DNA from 2 places in the Halomonas sp. SIMBA_159 genome. Region 1 is predicted to be linked to the other one. Evidence: predicted binding sites of a transcription regulator. Region 1 holds the regulator's gene; the other holds the start of a gene.
What was found. Region 1 encodes sigma-54, which starts transcription at its own class of promoters, with help from an activator protein. Its sites were predicted from a motif close to TGGCACNNNNNTTGCTNT; they were not measured.

Region 1 (7,858 bases):
ACTCTGTATGTGGGAAAACGCAAAGGTAGCGCTTCCTCTACCGATGCCAGCAGCGCCTCCATTCGGGCCACGGTTGAAAAAGCGCTCTCGATTGCACGTTATACCGGTGAAGACCCCACGGCTGGCCTTGCTGATGCAGGGCTGATGGCTACCGAGTTGCCAGACCTTAAAGTGCATTACCCCTGGGCGCTCTCCACTGACGAAGCCATTGATCTAGCGCTGCGCTGCGAGCAGGCGGGCCGTGAGGTGGCGGGTATTCATCAGTCGGAAGGCGCTTCTTTGTCTAGCGGTGAGGGCGTGCGTGTCTATGCCAACAGCCACGGGTTCTTAGGGACGCAGAAAGGCAGCAGTCACTCGCTCTCCTGCATGCTGATTGCTCAAGACGACAAAGGGATGCAGCGGGATTATGACTACACCTCGGCGCGCAACCCTCAGCACCTGCGTGAACCCGATGCGGTAGGCCGCGAAGCGGCAGCGAGAACGCTGCGTCGGCTGGGGGCGCAGAAGCCTCCAACAGGTACTTTTCCGGTGCTATTCGACCCTACGCTTGCCAGCGGTTTAGTCGGCCATTTGATGGGCGCGCTGGCGGGTGGTGCGCTCTACCGAGAAGCGTCATTTTTATGTGACCGCTTGGGTAGCCCGCTATTTCCTGAGTGGTTTGGGCTTGAAGAGCGCCCAATGGAAATAGGCGCGACGGCCAGTTCACCGTTTGATGCAGAAGGGGTGCAGACGCGCAATAACCGCTTTATTGATCAAGGCCAAGTGGCGAGCTATATGCTCTCTGCCTACAGCGCACGCCGCTTGGGTATGCAGACCACCGGTAATGCAGGGGGCGCGCGTAACTTGCGGCTGCTCGCGCCGTTAACGCCTCGGGCTGAATTGTTGAAGCAGATGGGGCGTGGTATTTGGGTGACTGAGCTGATGGGGCAAGGCGTAAACGGTGTCACCGGTGATTACTCCCGCGGTGCGGCAGGGTTCTGGGTGGAAAATGGCGAGGTTCAGTACCCCATTGAAGAGTTCACGATTGCCAGTAACCTAAACAAAATGTTCGCGGGGCTCTCGGGCGTAGGCGATGACACCGATACCCGTGGCAGTATTCACACGGGCAGCTGGCTTATTGATGCGATGACAGTGGCGGGTAGTTAATACGGCTGGCCTGGCTTACTGGTTTTCGTCAAATCGAGCGTCGAACAGGGCTTCAATCGCATCAAGCGCCTGTTCGGCGTCGTCTCCTTCCGCAGCGACGACCAGCTCAGTACCGCAGGGAGCCGCCAGCATTAGCAGTGACATAATGTTGGCGGCGTCGGCTTTCTGCTGCTGCTTGTAAACGACAATGTTCGCAGAAAATTGCTGGCCACATTTCACCAGTTTGGTGGCCGCGCGGGCATGAAGGCCACGCTGGTTGGTAAGGGTTAACGTTCTTTCGGGCACTCTGGTTCCTTTTTGCCGAGTGGGTCTTGATACTTGAGTCTTGCTCTGGGGTCTAATAACTCAGTGCGTACTGGCGGCGCACGGCTTTGCAGGCTCTTCGCTTAATGTGTACTGTAGGCCAAGCTCGCGGTGCCTTAATTGAACCTCTCCCGTTTGCTTAACAAGCTTTTGGGCGAGTTGTTCAACCATGTATACAGAGCGGTGCTGGCCGCCTGTGCAGCCAATCGCAACCGTCATATAGCTACGCTGACTATTTTGATAAGCGGGAAGCCATTTTTCCAGCCAGGCCTGAATATCATTCGACATCGCTTCGACGATTGGGTAGCCGCTTAAAAAGGCCACGATATTCGCGTCTCTCCCCGTATATTGGCGCAGGGTAGGATCCCAATAGGGGTTTGGCAGGCAGCGAACATCAAAGACTAAATCCGCATCCATCGGTACGCCGCGCTTATAGCCAAATGACTCAAACGTCAGGGTTAGCTGATCTTTGCGTTGGTGAGCGACTTGGTCAGTAATGCGGCGGCGCAGATCATGGACGGAGAGACGCGAGGTGTCGATCAGTAAATCGGCGAGATCGCGAATCTCATTGAGCGTCTCTTCCTCTTTATCGATGGCCTCTTCCAGGGTCATGTCGCTATCCCTTGTTAAGGGATGACGACGGCGAGTCGCGGAGTAGCGCTCTAACAAAATGCGCGCATCTGTGGTCAGGTAAATCACCTGAAACTGGATTTCTCGCTGACGTAGCTCTTCCAGCAGCGACGGCAGACGTTCAAGTGCCGTCGGCAGGTTGCGTGCATCGATACTGACCGCGATGCGAGTACGCTCACCCTGTTCGCGTAGCTCATCAATTAATGAGCCCAGTAGCATGGCGGGCAAGTTGTCGATAGCGTAATAGCCAAGATCCTCCAGCGCTTGTAAGGCGATAGATTTACCGGACCCAGAACGGCCGCTAATGATCACCAGTTGCATAGCGTTTCTCTTGGCTTTTAAACGTGGAAATAAGGTGTGGCTGCGCTGTATGAACCTGTTAAAACCTCAAGTGGCTTGCTCTCGGATTTTGGCGGTCATGAGTGCCAAAAGCTCTCTTTGGCTGGCGGCCTTGCGTAACTGCTGACGGGTATTGGCATCGTTCATAATGGTGGCCACTTGGCCCAGTAGAGCTAGATGAGTGTCATCTGCCTCTTCCGGTACCAGTAGAACGAAGACCAGATCCACCGGATCGCCATCAATGGCATCAAAATCGACCGGCTCGGCGAGCTTTAGAAAACCAGCGATAGGGGCATTGCAGTGTGGGCTGCGTGCGTGGGGGATAGCAACTCCGTTGCCTATCCCCGTACTGCCTAGGCGCTCGCGGCCAATCAGGCGACTGAACACTTCTTGGCTATCGAGGCTGGGTGTGTTTTGGGCGATAAAGGTGCTGAAGAACTCCAGCACCCGTTTTTTGCTGCCCCCGGGCACATCGTAAAGCACGCGCTCCGGGGGGAGGATGGTTTCCAACGTCATTGAGTTAACGCACGCCTGCGCCCTGGGCGCGAGCTTGTGCTTTTTCCTTATGTTTAACGAGTTGACGATCAATTTTGTCCGCTAGCGCATCAATGGCGGCATACATATCGTTATCAAGCGCTTCGGCGTGAAGGTCTGCCCCTGCGGCATGCAGCGTACAGGCTGCTTGCTGGCGCTCCTTCTCAACAGATAAGGTCACTTGCACCGTGGTGATGTTGTCATAGTGGCGTTCAACGCGTTCCAGCTTTTCGTTAACGTAGTCACGCAAGGCGTCAGTCAGTTCAACGTGATGACCAGTGATGTTTACTTGCATTGACGTGCTCCTTATCCATCGGGCTGTACTTCGATTGTAACCCTTTTTACGCTATTGCAAAGCCCCTGCGACGAGTTTGTATCAGCGTACCGTTTAACTAGCGTAAACGGCGGCGCTCACTCGACGAGGGAATGCCCATCGACTCGCGATATTTAGCCACGGTACGTCGCGCTACGCTAATGCCACCCTCTTCTAGCAAGGTGACCAAGCGGCTGTCGGAGAGCGGCTTGCCTGACGGCTCTTCCTGAATTAGCTTTTTGATGCGCGCACGAATGGCAGTGCTGGAGTGGCTGTCACCGCCATCTTGGCCGCTCACTTGGCTCGAAAAGAAGTACTTGAGTTCAAACACGCCCCGCGGCGTATGAATGAATTTCTGGGTAGTCACGCGGGAAATCGTCGACTCATGCATCTCAACGGCTTCGGCGATATCCGCCAGAATTAGCGGTTTCATAGCCTCTTCGCCATGCTCTAAAAAGCCAATTTGGCGCGCAATAATCTCGCGTCCAACGCGTAACAGCGTGTCGTTACGGCTGGAGAGACTTTTAATTAGCCAGCGTGCTTCTTGCAGGTGCTCTTTGAGGAACTGGTTGTCTTGGCTTTTATCGGCCCGTTTGATCAAGCTGGCGTAGTCGGGCTGTATGCGCAGGCGCGGCAGTGCTTCTGGATTGAGTTCTAAATGCCAACCTTCATGATCATGACGTACCACTAGATCAGGGGTGATGTAGCTGTCATCAGTGATGCCGTAGGCGCTGCCGGGGCGGGGGTCAAGGCTGCGAATTAAACGGATGACATCGTCAAGCTGTTCGTCATCCAGGCTCAGGCGGCGCTTGAGTAACCGCATATCGTCTTTACCCAGCGCTTCCAAAAACTGACGAACCAGCCGCTTGGCAGGCATCAGTAGAGGCGTATCTTCGGGTAGTGCGGCAAGCTGCAGCATTAGGCATTCGCGGAGGTCTCGGGCAAACACGCCGGTAGGTTCAAACTGCTGCAAGCGCAGTAGGGTGTTTTCCATTTCCCGCGGGCTTAAGCTGTCGTGGCCTTGGGCTTTTAGCCCTTCACGAATGTCGTTGAGCGGTTGAGTGAGATAGCCATTGGCATCTAGCGCATCAATCAGGCTTTCCGCGATTGAATATTCCCGTGGGCTGAAGTCGGTCATGGCCAGTTGCCATAGCAGGTGGCCGTGAAGGCTTTGCCCGGCGGCTTGGCGCTCAAAGTCAGGCCCCTCGCTGCTGCCTCCCAGGCTGCCCGTATCTTGGTAGGTATCCGACCAGTCGCTGTCCACAGAGAGTTCGTTGGGAATGCTTTCCGACCACTCGGCCTCTTGTGGCTCGCTGACCGCCTGCTCGCCAAACTCATCCTCTTGTTCGAGCATGGGATTGGCATCTAGCGCCTGCTGAATTTCTTGACGGAGGTCCAGCGTGGAGAGCTGTAGCAGAGCAATAGCCTGCTGCAGCTGAGGTGTCATGGTCAGCTGTGTACCGATGCGCAATTGGAGAGAAGCTTTCATGACCATCTGAGAACCACTCGTTAATCAGAAAGCTCCACCCTAGAGCGAGTTGTGGCTCGGTGCAAGTGCAATAAGCATGCCACTAAAAGAAAAGTTTGTGTAGGTCACGGTTTAAAGGCGGAAATCTGCCCCTAGGTAAACGTCTCGAACCTTCTGGTTATTGAGGATTTCCTGGGAGTTTCCACTGGCAATGATGTGTCCGTCGCCAACAATGTAAGCGATATCACAAATATCCAGCGTTTCACGCACGTTGTGGTCGGTGATCAATACACCGATATGTCGCTTCTTGAGTGCGCGAATGATGGTTTTAATTTCACCTACGGAAATAGGGTCAACCCCTGCAAAGGGCTCGTCCAGCAGAATAAAGGCAGGTTCTGTGGCTAAAGAGCGGGCAATTTCCACCCGGCGGCGTTCGCCACCCGACAGGCTCATGCCCAGGTTGTCGCGAATGTGGGTAATATGAAAATCTTCGAGCAGTGATTCAAGGCGTGCTTCCCTGGCGCTGCGGTCTAGCTCTTTGCGCGTCTCTAAAATGGCCATGATGTTATCGGCGACTGAGAGCTTGCGAAAAATAGAAGCTTCCTGGGGTAGGTAGCCAATTCCTGCTATTGCGCGCTCATGCATAGGCGCATGAGTAAGGTCCAGGTCGTCAATGCCGACGCTGCCCGCATCGGATTTGACGAGCCCTACAATCATGTAGAACGACGTGGTTTTGCCCGCTCCGTTAGGGCCCAGCAGCCCCACGACGCTGCCCTGAGTGATTTCCAGATTAATATCTTTCACGACCCGGCGGCGTTTGTAGCTCTTCGCCAAATGGTGGGCGTAGAGCGTTTTCACGGGTGCGAAATCTGTAGAGGTTGATGCTGCCACGTGGCCGCTCCCTATTGTTCGGGCTGAAGAGTCATGCGAATACGCTGGTTGTCGCTACCGCTCACCTCGGAGCGTGCTTGTACCACTTCCTGATCAATGAAGTACTCCAAGCGACCCCCTTGGAAACGATCACCCTGTTGGGTCAGCTCTGCCTGATCAATAAGCTCTACCCGGCGCTCAGCGACGTGATAAATGATTCGCCGAGCCCAGCCTTCCATCGGGGTGTCCTGGTCTTCTAGCTGGTTGCGCAAATAGGCGCGTTCGCCGGTGGCGATGGCTTGAGAGAGCTCGCCTGCATCATTGCGCTGGATCTCTACGCGCTCGCCACGCAGGTGCATTTCGCCCTGGCGGATATCGACGTTGCCGGAGTAGACCGCCGTGCCTGCCCGCTGGTCAAGGTCCAGCCGATCAGCTTCTACCTGAATAGGGGCTTGGCCTTGAGCCAGCGCAGCCGTGGTCAGCGGTAACGTTAAAGCAAAGAGTGCAGTGCGGATTGAGGCATTCATCGCGACTCCTAGGGGCATGAGTGGCTAAGGGGAACGAGTGGCAGGCGGATGAACGCCGCGCACATTGTTGGTCAAGCGGACTTGGCTGTCATCTAGCCACACATCCATTCGTGATGCTTCCATGCGCTGAGGCGGCTGCTGTAATAGCACGGGCGTATCACTCCAGGCATGGCGTGTAACGCCATCATAGTTTAATTGCTCGGTATCAAGCTGCCAGCCCTCTTCCGGTGCGAGCAGGCGTGCAGAGCCATTCAGCGTTAGCGCCTGTGTCTCTGTGTTTAAGGTCCCGGTATTCGAGGTGGCTAGCCACTCACGCTGTTCACTATCAAACAGCGTGGCGCGGGGAGACATCACGTCGGTCATGGCTGTTTGCGGGGTGTGCACCAGCCGTGGAGTGACCAAGGACTGTTGAATAGCACCTGATTCGCCAAATAGGGTAATTTCGGCGTTCTCTAATACGTGCCCAGGTTCTTGAGCACGCGCCTCCTGGTCAATCTCGCTCTCCTGGGGGCCACGGGGATCTAGCCAGACCAGGACGCCGCCTAAGGCGACGACCATCACCGTGATCCAAACCCGTTTTTTTACCCTAAAACCCATTATGAGTTCCCGTGTAGGTACGTATCGAGCACGGCATCCCAGTGCCCTTGAGAGGTTAACAGCGTATCGCAAATCTCGCGCACCGCGCCGTGGCCGCCAAGGCGTTCGGTGATCCAGTCGGCGTGGGTATGCATGTAATCTGGGGCGTTAGGCACCGTAATGCCGACTCCTGAGCGCTTGATAGGCGCAAGGTCGGGCAGGTCATCACCGCAATAAGCGACCTGCTCTAAGGTGATATCAAGACGCTGGCAGAGCGCACGAAGCGTGGTCAGCTTGTCCTCACAGCCTTGATGTACATGGCTAATGCCCAAGGCAGCAGCGCGTTGGCTGACCATGGGGGAGTCACGGCCGGTAATCAGCGCCACATGGATGCCGACACGCTTAAGCAGCTTGAGGCCATGCCCATCCTGGGTGTGAAACGCCTTAATTTCGATACCGTCGGCCTGAAAGTAGAGGCGGCCATCGGTCAGTACGCCATCCACATCCAGAGCAAGCAGTTTTACGCGGCGAAGCCGGTCGAGTAGTGCATCAGGTAGGGCCATATAGCCTCCTTAACATCCATGGCAAAAAAAGCGTTATTACGCCGTTAAATCACGCCGCTGGCGAGCAGGTCGTGCATATGCAGCGCGCCGATCGGGCGCTGCTGTTCATCCACCACTGCAAGCGCGGTAATCCGGCTGTCTTCCATAATGCGAACAGCTTCGGCGGCCAGCACGTCAGGGCCAATGCGTTTGCCTGGGCGTGTCATAACATCGTCAACGCACACATCGCGCAGGTCGTGGAATTGGTCGAGCGTGCGGCGCAGATCACCATCGGTATAAACGCCCGCAAGGCGGCCTTCGCTATCCACCACACAGGTGAAACCAAGACCTTGGCGGGTGATTTCTAGCAGCGCATCACGTAGTGGGCTGCCTAACGCAACCTTTGGCAGCCGTGCACCGTCGTGCATGAGGTCTCGTACCCGCAGTAGTAGACGCTTACCCAGGCTGCCGCCGGGGTGAGACAGAGCAAAGTCTTCAGCTGTAAAGCCCCGTGCTTCAAGTAGCGCGACAGCCAGTGCGTCGCCTAAGGCGAGCGCCGCTGTTGTAGAGCTGGTGGGTGCTAAATCAAGGGGGCACGCTTCACGCTCTA
Region 2 (7,858 bases), on a different contig from region 1:
TAAAAATTCGATTGCTTCCAGGTGGCGGCGGCAACTGGCGATACTGTTGCCCACGGCGTAAATACCGTGGCCCGCGACCAAAAAGCCCCAGGGCATCGGCCAGCCCTGGCGAACGTGCTTGGCTAACTCCTCCATATCCTGGGAGTTAGGCACCACCGGCAAAAGAATCGTCGCATCATGCGTCACGTTACCCGCCAACGCTTTTTGCATCTCAAAGCCGCTTAGCTCAATGCCTTTGGGAAAGCGCCGCGATAGCACGGTGCTGGCGACGGTATGGGTGTGCAGCACGCAGTGGATGCTTGGGTCTAGCCGGTACAGCGCGGCGTGTAGGTCACTTTCAGCGCTGGGTTTGCCGTTGCCTTCCAGCACGCGGCCTTCCAGGTCACACAGCAGCAGGTCATCCGCCTGGATACGGGTTTTATCCCGCCCGGAGGCGGTGACTAAATAGCCCGCCTCGGTACGCGCAGAAAAGTTGCCGCCGGTGGCGGGCGTCCAGCCTTGCTGCGCCGCCCAGGAGATGGCGTCCAGCAGTTCGGTGTGTAAGGTGTTCATCGGGTCAGCATCGCCTCGTCTAGTGGCGGCCATTCTATATGATAAGCTTCGCGCCTGATAAGCCGTGCCGCTGTTCTGCTTGCCCCATTATCAAGGAGCCCCTCATGGTCAATTTACAGTCACGCAGTTTACGGGTGTATGCCGACTCGCTTGAGTATCTGGACCAAACCCGGCTACCCCAGGCCGAAGAGTGGGTGCGCTGCGACTCCCCTGACGCATGGCAGCACGCGGTTAAACACCTCGCCATTCGCGGCGCGCCGCTGATTGGTTTGAGCGCTGCTTTCGTGCTGGCCCAGTACGCCGCTCGCCATCCCGAATCCGAGTGGCAAGCCGTCAGCGACCGCTTGCGGGCGACGCGCCCCACGGCAGTGAACCTGATGTACTGCCTGGACGCCATGGAAGCCTGTTTTGCCCAGGGCGCTGACGCCCTGGCCGAACGAGCCAAAGCGCTGTTTGAAGAGGACCGCGCGCTGTGCCAACGCATGGCCGAGCGGGGTGCCGACCTGCTGGCATCCGGCGACCGCGTGCTGACCCACTGCAACACCGGTGCGCTGGCCACGGCCGGTGTGGGCACCGCGATTGGCGCGTTGGCCATCGCCAAACAGCGCGGCATCGACCTGCATGTCTATGTCGATGAAACCCGTCCGCTGCTCCAGGGTGGGCGTTTAACCGCGTGGGAAATGGCCGATTTAGGCATTCCTTACCAGCTAATCACCGACAGCATGGCGGCCAGCTTAATGGCGGCGGGCAAGGTGGATAAAGTGATGGTCGGCGCGGACCGTATCTGCGCCAACGGCGACTTTGCTAACAAAGTGGGCACCTACATGCTGGCGGTGGCGGCGCACTACCATCAGGTGCCGTTCTACGTGGTCGCCCCCTACACCACGGTCGACCCCGCCTGCGCGACCGGCGCGGCAATCCCCATCGAGCAGCGCGATGGCGCGGAAGTGCGCGGAGCCGCAGGCGCGTTTGGCGAGGTGGTGTGGGCACCGAGCGATGCACCGGTGTGGAACCCAGCCTTCGACGTGACGCCCGCCAAGCTGGTTACCGCCTGGATTCTGGATACCGGCGTATTCGACTCAGCGGCGATTGCACGGGGCGAGCATCTGCGGGGATGGCGCTAACTCTTAGCAGCCATGGAGGCCCGCACGCAGTGTAGAACCGGGTAATCAATACGGCCTTCCAGCGCTTCAAACACCACTTTCAACCCCTGGCCGGGAAACTGCTCAAAAGCCGCGCGAATCTGCGCCAGGGTCGCTGGGTCCAGGTTGACCACCTCTTCCAGTGCCAGCTCGCCGCCTTGAATGGCATCGCTTAAATGGCGGTACACGGTATTGGCGGCCAGCCCGCGCTGCTCGGCGACCTGTTCCGGCGTTAGCCCTTGGCGCAGTAGCGCGGCAGATTCAAGAGCGCTGCTGCCCACAGGGGCGCTAGCGGCAGGCTCATCAGGATGCGCCAGAACCACCGCCAGAAAGCCTTCGCCATAATCCTCCAGCTTGCGTGCGCCGATGCCCGAGATGGTGCCCAGCGCCTGCAGCGTTTGCGGCTTTTGCTCTACCAGCTCGGCCAGGGTGGCGTCGTTGAAAATGACGTAGGCGGGTACGCCCTGGGCGTCGGCAAGCGCCTTGCGATGCTGGCGCAGCGCTTCCCACAGCGCACCGTGGCCCTTGGCAGCGGAGGCGCCCTTACTGCTGCGCCGCGCGGGCTTGCTGGGTTTGCGCAGGGTGAGACTCTGCTCGCCGCGCAGTATGGGCTTGGCGTTGGCGGTGAGCTTGATGCCGCCATGGCCCTCCATATCCACGCTCAAATAGCCGCTGGCGATCAGCTGGCGAAACAGCGCTTTCCACTCGCTGGCGGTGAGCTCTTTGCCAATGCCGAACGTACTCAAACTGTCATGACCGAAGCGGCTGATACGTTTGTTGCGCTTGCCCAGCAGTACATCCACCAGATACGTCACGCCGAAGCGCTGTTCGGTGCGGTAGACACACGACAGCGCCTTCTGCGCAGCCACCGTGGCCTCCCAGGTGTCAGGCGGGGTGAGGCAGTTATCGCAGTTGCCGCAGGGTTCGTCTAATGAATCGCCGAAGTAGTGGAGCAGCGCCTGACGGCGGCAGCTAATGATCTCGCAGAGCCCCAGCATGGCGTCGAGCTTCTGCTGTTCGATGCGCTTTTGCTGGTCGGCGGCACCGGAATCCTGCTGCATCTGGCGCAGAGTGATCACGTCCTGAAGCCCGTAGGCCATCCAGGCATCGGCGGGCAGCCCGTCGCGTCCGGCGCGGCCGGTTTCCTGATAGTAGGCTTCGATGCTTTTGGGCAGGTTGAGGTGCGCCACAAAGCGCACGTCGGGTTTGTCGATGCCCATGCCGAAAGCGATGGTGGCGACGATCACCACGCCGTCTTCGCGCAGAAAGCGGGTTTGGTGCTGCTGGCGCTGCTCGGCGGGCAGCCCAGCGTGGTAGGGCAGCGCGGTGAGCCCCTGGCGTGCCAGCCAAGCGGCGGTCTCCTCCACCTTGCGCCGTGAAAGACAGTAGACGATGCCCGCCTCACCGTCGTGATGCTCACGGATAAAGCCCAGCAGCTGCTCTTTGGCATTGCCCTGATTTTCAGCGATATGGTAGCGAATGTTGGGTCGGTCGAAGCCGTTGTTGTAGAGCGCGGCTTCCTGAAGCTGCAGATGCTCCATGATGTCGTGCCGCGTAGGTACGTCTGCGGTGGCGGTGAGCGCGATGCGCGGCACGTCAGGAAAGCGCTGGTGCAAGTGAGAAAGCTGGCGATACTCGGGGCGGAAATCGTGCCCCCACTGGGAAACGCAGTGGGCTTCATCGATGGCGAACAGCGCAATGTGGGTCTGCTCCAGCAGCATCTGCATGCGTGCCGTTGCCAGCCGCTCGGGCGCGACGTAGAGAAGATCCAGCTCGCCCGCGCGCAGGCGGTTTTCCACGTCCATCGCCTCATGCATATCGAGGCTGGAGTTGAGGTAGGCGGCGCGCACCCCGTTCTGAATCAGCGCGGCCACCTGATCTTGCATCAACGCGATGAGCGGCGAGACCACAATCGCGGTGCCTTCACGTAGCAGCGCAGGGATCTGATAGCACAGCGATTTACCGCCGCCGGTGGGCATCAGCACCAGCGCATCGCCTCCGGCCATCACATGCTCAATGATGGCCTGCTGCGGGCCTCGAAAGTAGTCGTAGCCAAAGACCTCCTGCAGTACCTTGAGGGCTGCCGAGTCGCCGTGCATCGCTGCTCTCCTTGTCGTGTGCGTGAAGGAGAATTGTCGCACGAAAACTCACGTGAGTTTGGCTAGCGAAAGCAAGTGATCGTCATGACCAAATCAATGTTGGAACGACCCCACCCTTGGCGGTCGGGGAATGCGTCGATCAGGGGCAGAAAGTGCAAAGGCCAACAGCGTATCTTGGCGGGCTCCCTGCGCATCAAAGAGCTGAGCAAGCGCAGGCGTCCACGTAAGCTTGCAGACTTGGTTTTCGATGGGGTGATGACCGTTTAAACGAACGCGCACCACATGAGGTCCAACGGCTACATGCGCCATCGTGTCGCCTTCCCAACGCTCGATGCGGAGTACTTTAGCGGGCATGCCCATCGCTGATGCTGGGTGTAATTCAATCGCGTCGGGGTGCAGGCCTAGATACCCACCGGCGGCCTCTTTGGGCGCGACGGGAAGGGAGGGTTCACCCTCAATCACCGCGCCGTGTTCGCCCTCTATCAGAGGTAAAAAGTTCATGACCCTACTGCCGGTAGCGCTAGCAGCATCTACGCTGTCAGTCTGGTTGCTAAGTGTGCCTTCCTGCACGATATTTCCCTGCTGCATCAAGATGACATGATCTCTCATGCTCAAGGCCTCTGTCTGGTCGTGAGTGGCGTTCGTCGACGCCTTTTCGCGTCGTGTAATGGGATCATGTGATGGCGATGTTGCGGTTGAATGACGCTTATGTGGCAGGCGGGTGACGTGTGGGAGCGTTAATGGGTGATTTTAATGCCATAACGCTGTAGCCGACGCACCACGCTGGACTGGCTGATACCCAGCCGTTTGGCGATGGCATAGGTGCTGGGCAGCGTGTGACACAATGTTTGTAGCGCGTCCCGCTCTAACCGCTCTAGGTACTCTTTCAAGCTTTCGCCTGAGGCGAGCGGTGCCGCTAAAGGTGAGGCAGATACATTCGCCAAGCTGTGGGTATGCTGTTCGGTATAGGCTTGCGTTGCAGGCACTTCAATTTGATCGGTGGGGCTTGAAAGCCAAGCTCTCTCCAGCCAGTTTTCCAGCTCCCTAACATTACCCGGCCAGTCGCTGCCCATGAGCGTCGACCATACTTGATTACCGAGAATTTTCTGCCGACCATAGCGCTGGTTCAGCCGTTTTAGGCACGCTTCCACTAGGTCGGGAATATCCTCACGTCGTTCGCGCAAAGGTGGCAGGGTGACGGGAATGACGTTGAGGCGGTAATAAAGATCCAGACGGAAAAGCCCCGCTTCTACCTGCTTGCCCAAATCCTGATTGGTTGCCACTACCAAGCGAAAATCGACCCGGCGGGAGCGCGTATCACCCAGGCGTGTCAGGCTGCCATCCTGAATGACCTTGAGCAGCTTGGTTTGCATTAACAGCGGCAGCTCGCCGATTTCATCCAGAAACAGCGTGCCGCCTTCGGCCTGCTCTAACAGCCCCGCTTTGCCTTGCCGGGCTGCACCGCTGAAGGCGCCAGGCTGATAGCCAAACATTTCGGACTCAAACAGATTTTCCGGGATTGCCGCGCAGTTCACTTCAATAAATGGGCCGTCGCAGCGCTGGCTCCAGCGGTGTAGCTGTTTGGCGAACGCGGTCTTGCCGACGCCGGATTCGCCGAGCATCAGGACGTTGGCATCCGATGGCGCGACACGCTTGAGCAGCAGGGCAATTTCGCGCATCACATGGCTTCTGACCTGCAGGTTATCCAGCGCGTCATCCAACGCTTGCTCTTCGGCATCGGGCGCGGCTTGGCTGCGTTTTAAGTGCTCGCTAAAGCGTTTTTGCAGCAGGGCGTACTCGTCCTGCAGAAGCTGTAAGTCGGTGAGGTCTCTCGAGCGGCTGATAATGCGCTCTAGCTTGCCGTTGACGAACACCGGGTAGGCTTCTGCGATGACGCGGCGGCCTGTGCCGGTGATTTGCATCAACTGGGCAGGTTGGCGGGTGCGCATCACTTCTACGGTAATGGAGGGCTTTAAAACGCCGGCCGCCTGCAGTTGCTGAACGCTGCTGGAAAGCAGCTCCTCCCGCGATACGCCGTACACCGCCTCGGCACCGGGGCTGATATCCATAATCTGACCGTCGCCACTGACAATAAAGAAGTGGTCATTCGCGGTTTCCACAATGGTTTGCAGTACGCGCCTGTCGATTTCACTCATGCGTCTCTCCTTTGTCTACCGCCGCCGCTTTTATATCGTTGGATGAACAGAATGATGCAAAGATGACTCGTTGATTCATTTTTGCATCGTTTCATCGGCTATTCGATTCATTTTTGCATCGACAAAGCAGGAAACCTACCTATTTATCAGCGCGGGTAACTTGGCATGGTCTGTGCAGTACCTGTGTATGAGCGGTATGAGCTAGATAAATCAGCCGTCAGGCTGGCCACAATAAATCCAAGGAGAGAACGATGTCGGACTTTAATCAGCCGCTAGGCGGCAACACCATGCCGCGCTTTGCAGGGCCTGCCACCATGATGCGCCTGCCCACGCAAGAGAGTGCTGAAGGGCTGGATGCGGCGTTTATCGGTATACCCATGGATATCGGTACATCGAACCGCCCGGGTACGCGCCTAGGGCCACGCCAGATTCGCGATGAGTCGCGCATGTTGCGCCCTTATAACATGGCAACAGGTGCCGCGCCGTTTGAAAGCCTGCAGGTAGCCGATATCGGCGATGTGCCCATCAACACCTTTCACCTGCCGAAAAGCGTCGACATCATCACCGCCTTCTATGACGACGTGCTCAAGCACGACTGCATTCCGCTGACGCTGGGCGGCGAGCACACGCTGACGCTGCCCATTTTGCGTGCCATAGCGAAAAAACATGGCCCGGTGGGGCTGATTCATATTGATGCCCACGCGGATGTGAACGAGCACATGTTTGGCGAACCCATTGCGCACGGCACGCCGTTCCGCCGTGCCCAGGAGGAAGGGTTACTCGCCCATAACAAGGTCGTGCAAATTGGCCTGCGCGGGACCGGTTACGCCCCTGAAGATTTCGACTGGTGCCGCGAGCAGGGTTTCCGCGTGGTACCTGCTGAGGAGTGTTGGCACCGCTCGCTCGCTCCGCTGATGGCGGAAGTGCGCGAACAAATGGGCGATATTCCGGTGTATATCAGTTTTGATATTGACGGCTTAGACCCCTCTGTTGCCCCCGGCACCGGCACCGTGGAAATGGGCGGCCTAACCTCTGCCCAAGGCTTGGAAATTGTGCGCGGTGCCGCGGGCTTGAACATTGTAGGCGGGGACTTGGTAGAGGTATCGCCACCTTATGACCCCAGCGGCAATACGGCGCTGATGGGTGCCACGCTGCTGTATGAAATGCTCTGCGTCCTGCCTGGCGTCAAGCGTAACGCGTAACGCCTAAACCTAGCATGCACGTGTTCGTGAAAAAGCGCCGACCTAACAAGGCGCAGATGACAAAACATAAGAAGGGGAGCCGCGCTTCCCTTCAGGACGCCGCCAGCCCACCTCCAATAATCACATCCAACAGGTGAACCGTATGTCTTATAGCAATACTCAGTCGGAAGAGCCGACATCGACGGACCCCATACCTAGCCAACACTTCCTGAAGTTTCTGATCCCTTCCATCATTGGGGTATTGCTGTTTTTGGTGCCTTTCCAAATCGGTGACTCGATCAATATTGGTATGGGCATCATGGCGGATGGGCTGCAAACCCTGCTGGGGGGAGCCTTACCCGCTATAGCGATGATTGTGTTGTGCCTGTCAGTGGTCGTGACGCTCTACGTCAAAGTAGCCCAGCCTGCTTGGGCAAAAAGCGGCCCCTTTCACGATATGTTCAATGTGGGCGCGATTTGGATAGCCATGCGGGTATTAGGTGCCATCTTTGTCATCATGACCTTTTTCCAGTTCGGCCCGGAGTTTGTCACCGCGTCGTTTACCGGTGGTGTCATGCTCAATGATTTAGCGCCGGTGCTGCTGACATTTTTCTTCTTTGCTGCCGTCTTGCTGCCGTTTTTGGTCGAATTCGGTTTCATGGAGTTTATCGGTACGCTGGTGCGCAAGCCGTTTCGAGTGATTTTTAATCTGCCGGGTCGCAGTGCTA

Region 2: speB (agmatinase) is a predicted target of sigma-54. The motif match lies at 6,111-6,128, and genes of this name have one in related genera.

Annotation. Positions count from the first base shown of each region.
Region 1 is NZ_JAWJBT010000016.1:86,580-94,437, reverse strand. Features, by position in the region: gene pmbA (metalloprotease PmbA) at 1-1,146, shown strand, start outside; gene R0J87_RS12035 (HPr family phosphocarrier protein) at 1,162-1,431, opposite strand; gene rapZ (RNase adapter RapZ) at 1,492-2,400, opposite strand; gene ptsN (PTS IIA-like nitrogen regulatory protein PtsN) at 2,467-2,934, opposite strand; gene hpf (ribosome hibernation-promoting factor, HPF/YfiA family) at 2,939-3,247, opposite strand; gene R0J87_RS12015 (RNA polymerase factor sigma-54) at 3,345-4,760, opposite strand; gene lptB (LPS export ABC transporter ATP-binding protein) at 4,866-5,591, opposite strand; gene lptA (lipopolysaccharide transport periplasmic protein LptA) at 5,636-6,130, opposite strand; gene lptC (LPS export ABC transporter periplasmic protein LptC) at 6,155-6,727, opposite strand; gene R0J87_RS11995 (KdsC family phosphatase) at 6,727-7,269, opposite strand; gene R0J87_RS11990 (KpsF/GutQ family sugar-phosphate isomerase) at 7,314-7,858, opposite strand, start outside.
Region 2 is NZ_JAWJBT010000005.1:67,210-75,067, reverse strand. Features, by position in the region: gene mtnB (methylthioribulose 1-phosphate dehydratase) at 1-552, opposite strand, end outside; gene mtnA (S-methyl-5-thioribose-1-phosphate isomerase) at 657-1,676, shown strand; gene recQ (DNA helicase RecQ) at 1,673-3,793, opposite strand; gene R0J87_RS04610 (P-loop NTPase family protein) at 3,887-4,402, opposite strand; gene R0J87_RS04605 (sigma-54 interaction domain-containing protein) at 4,531-5,949, opposite strand; gene speB (agmatinase) at 6,201-7,151, shown strand; gene R0J87_RS04595 (YjiH family protein) at 7,294-7,858, shown strand, end outside.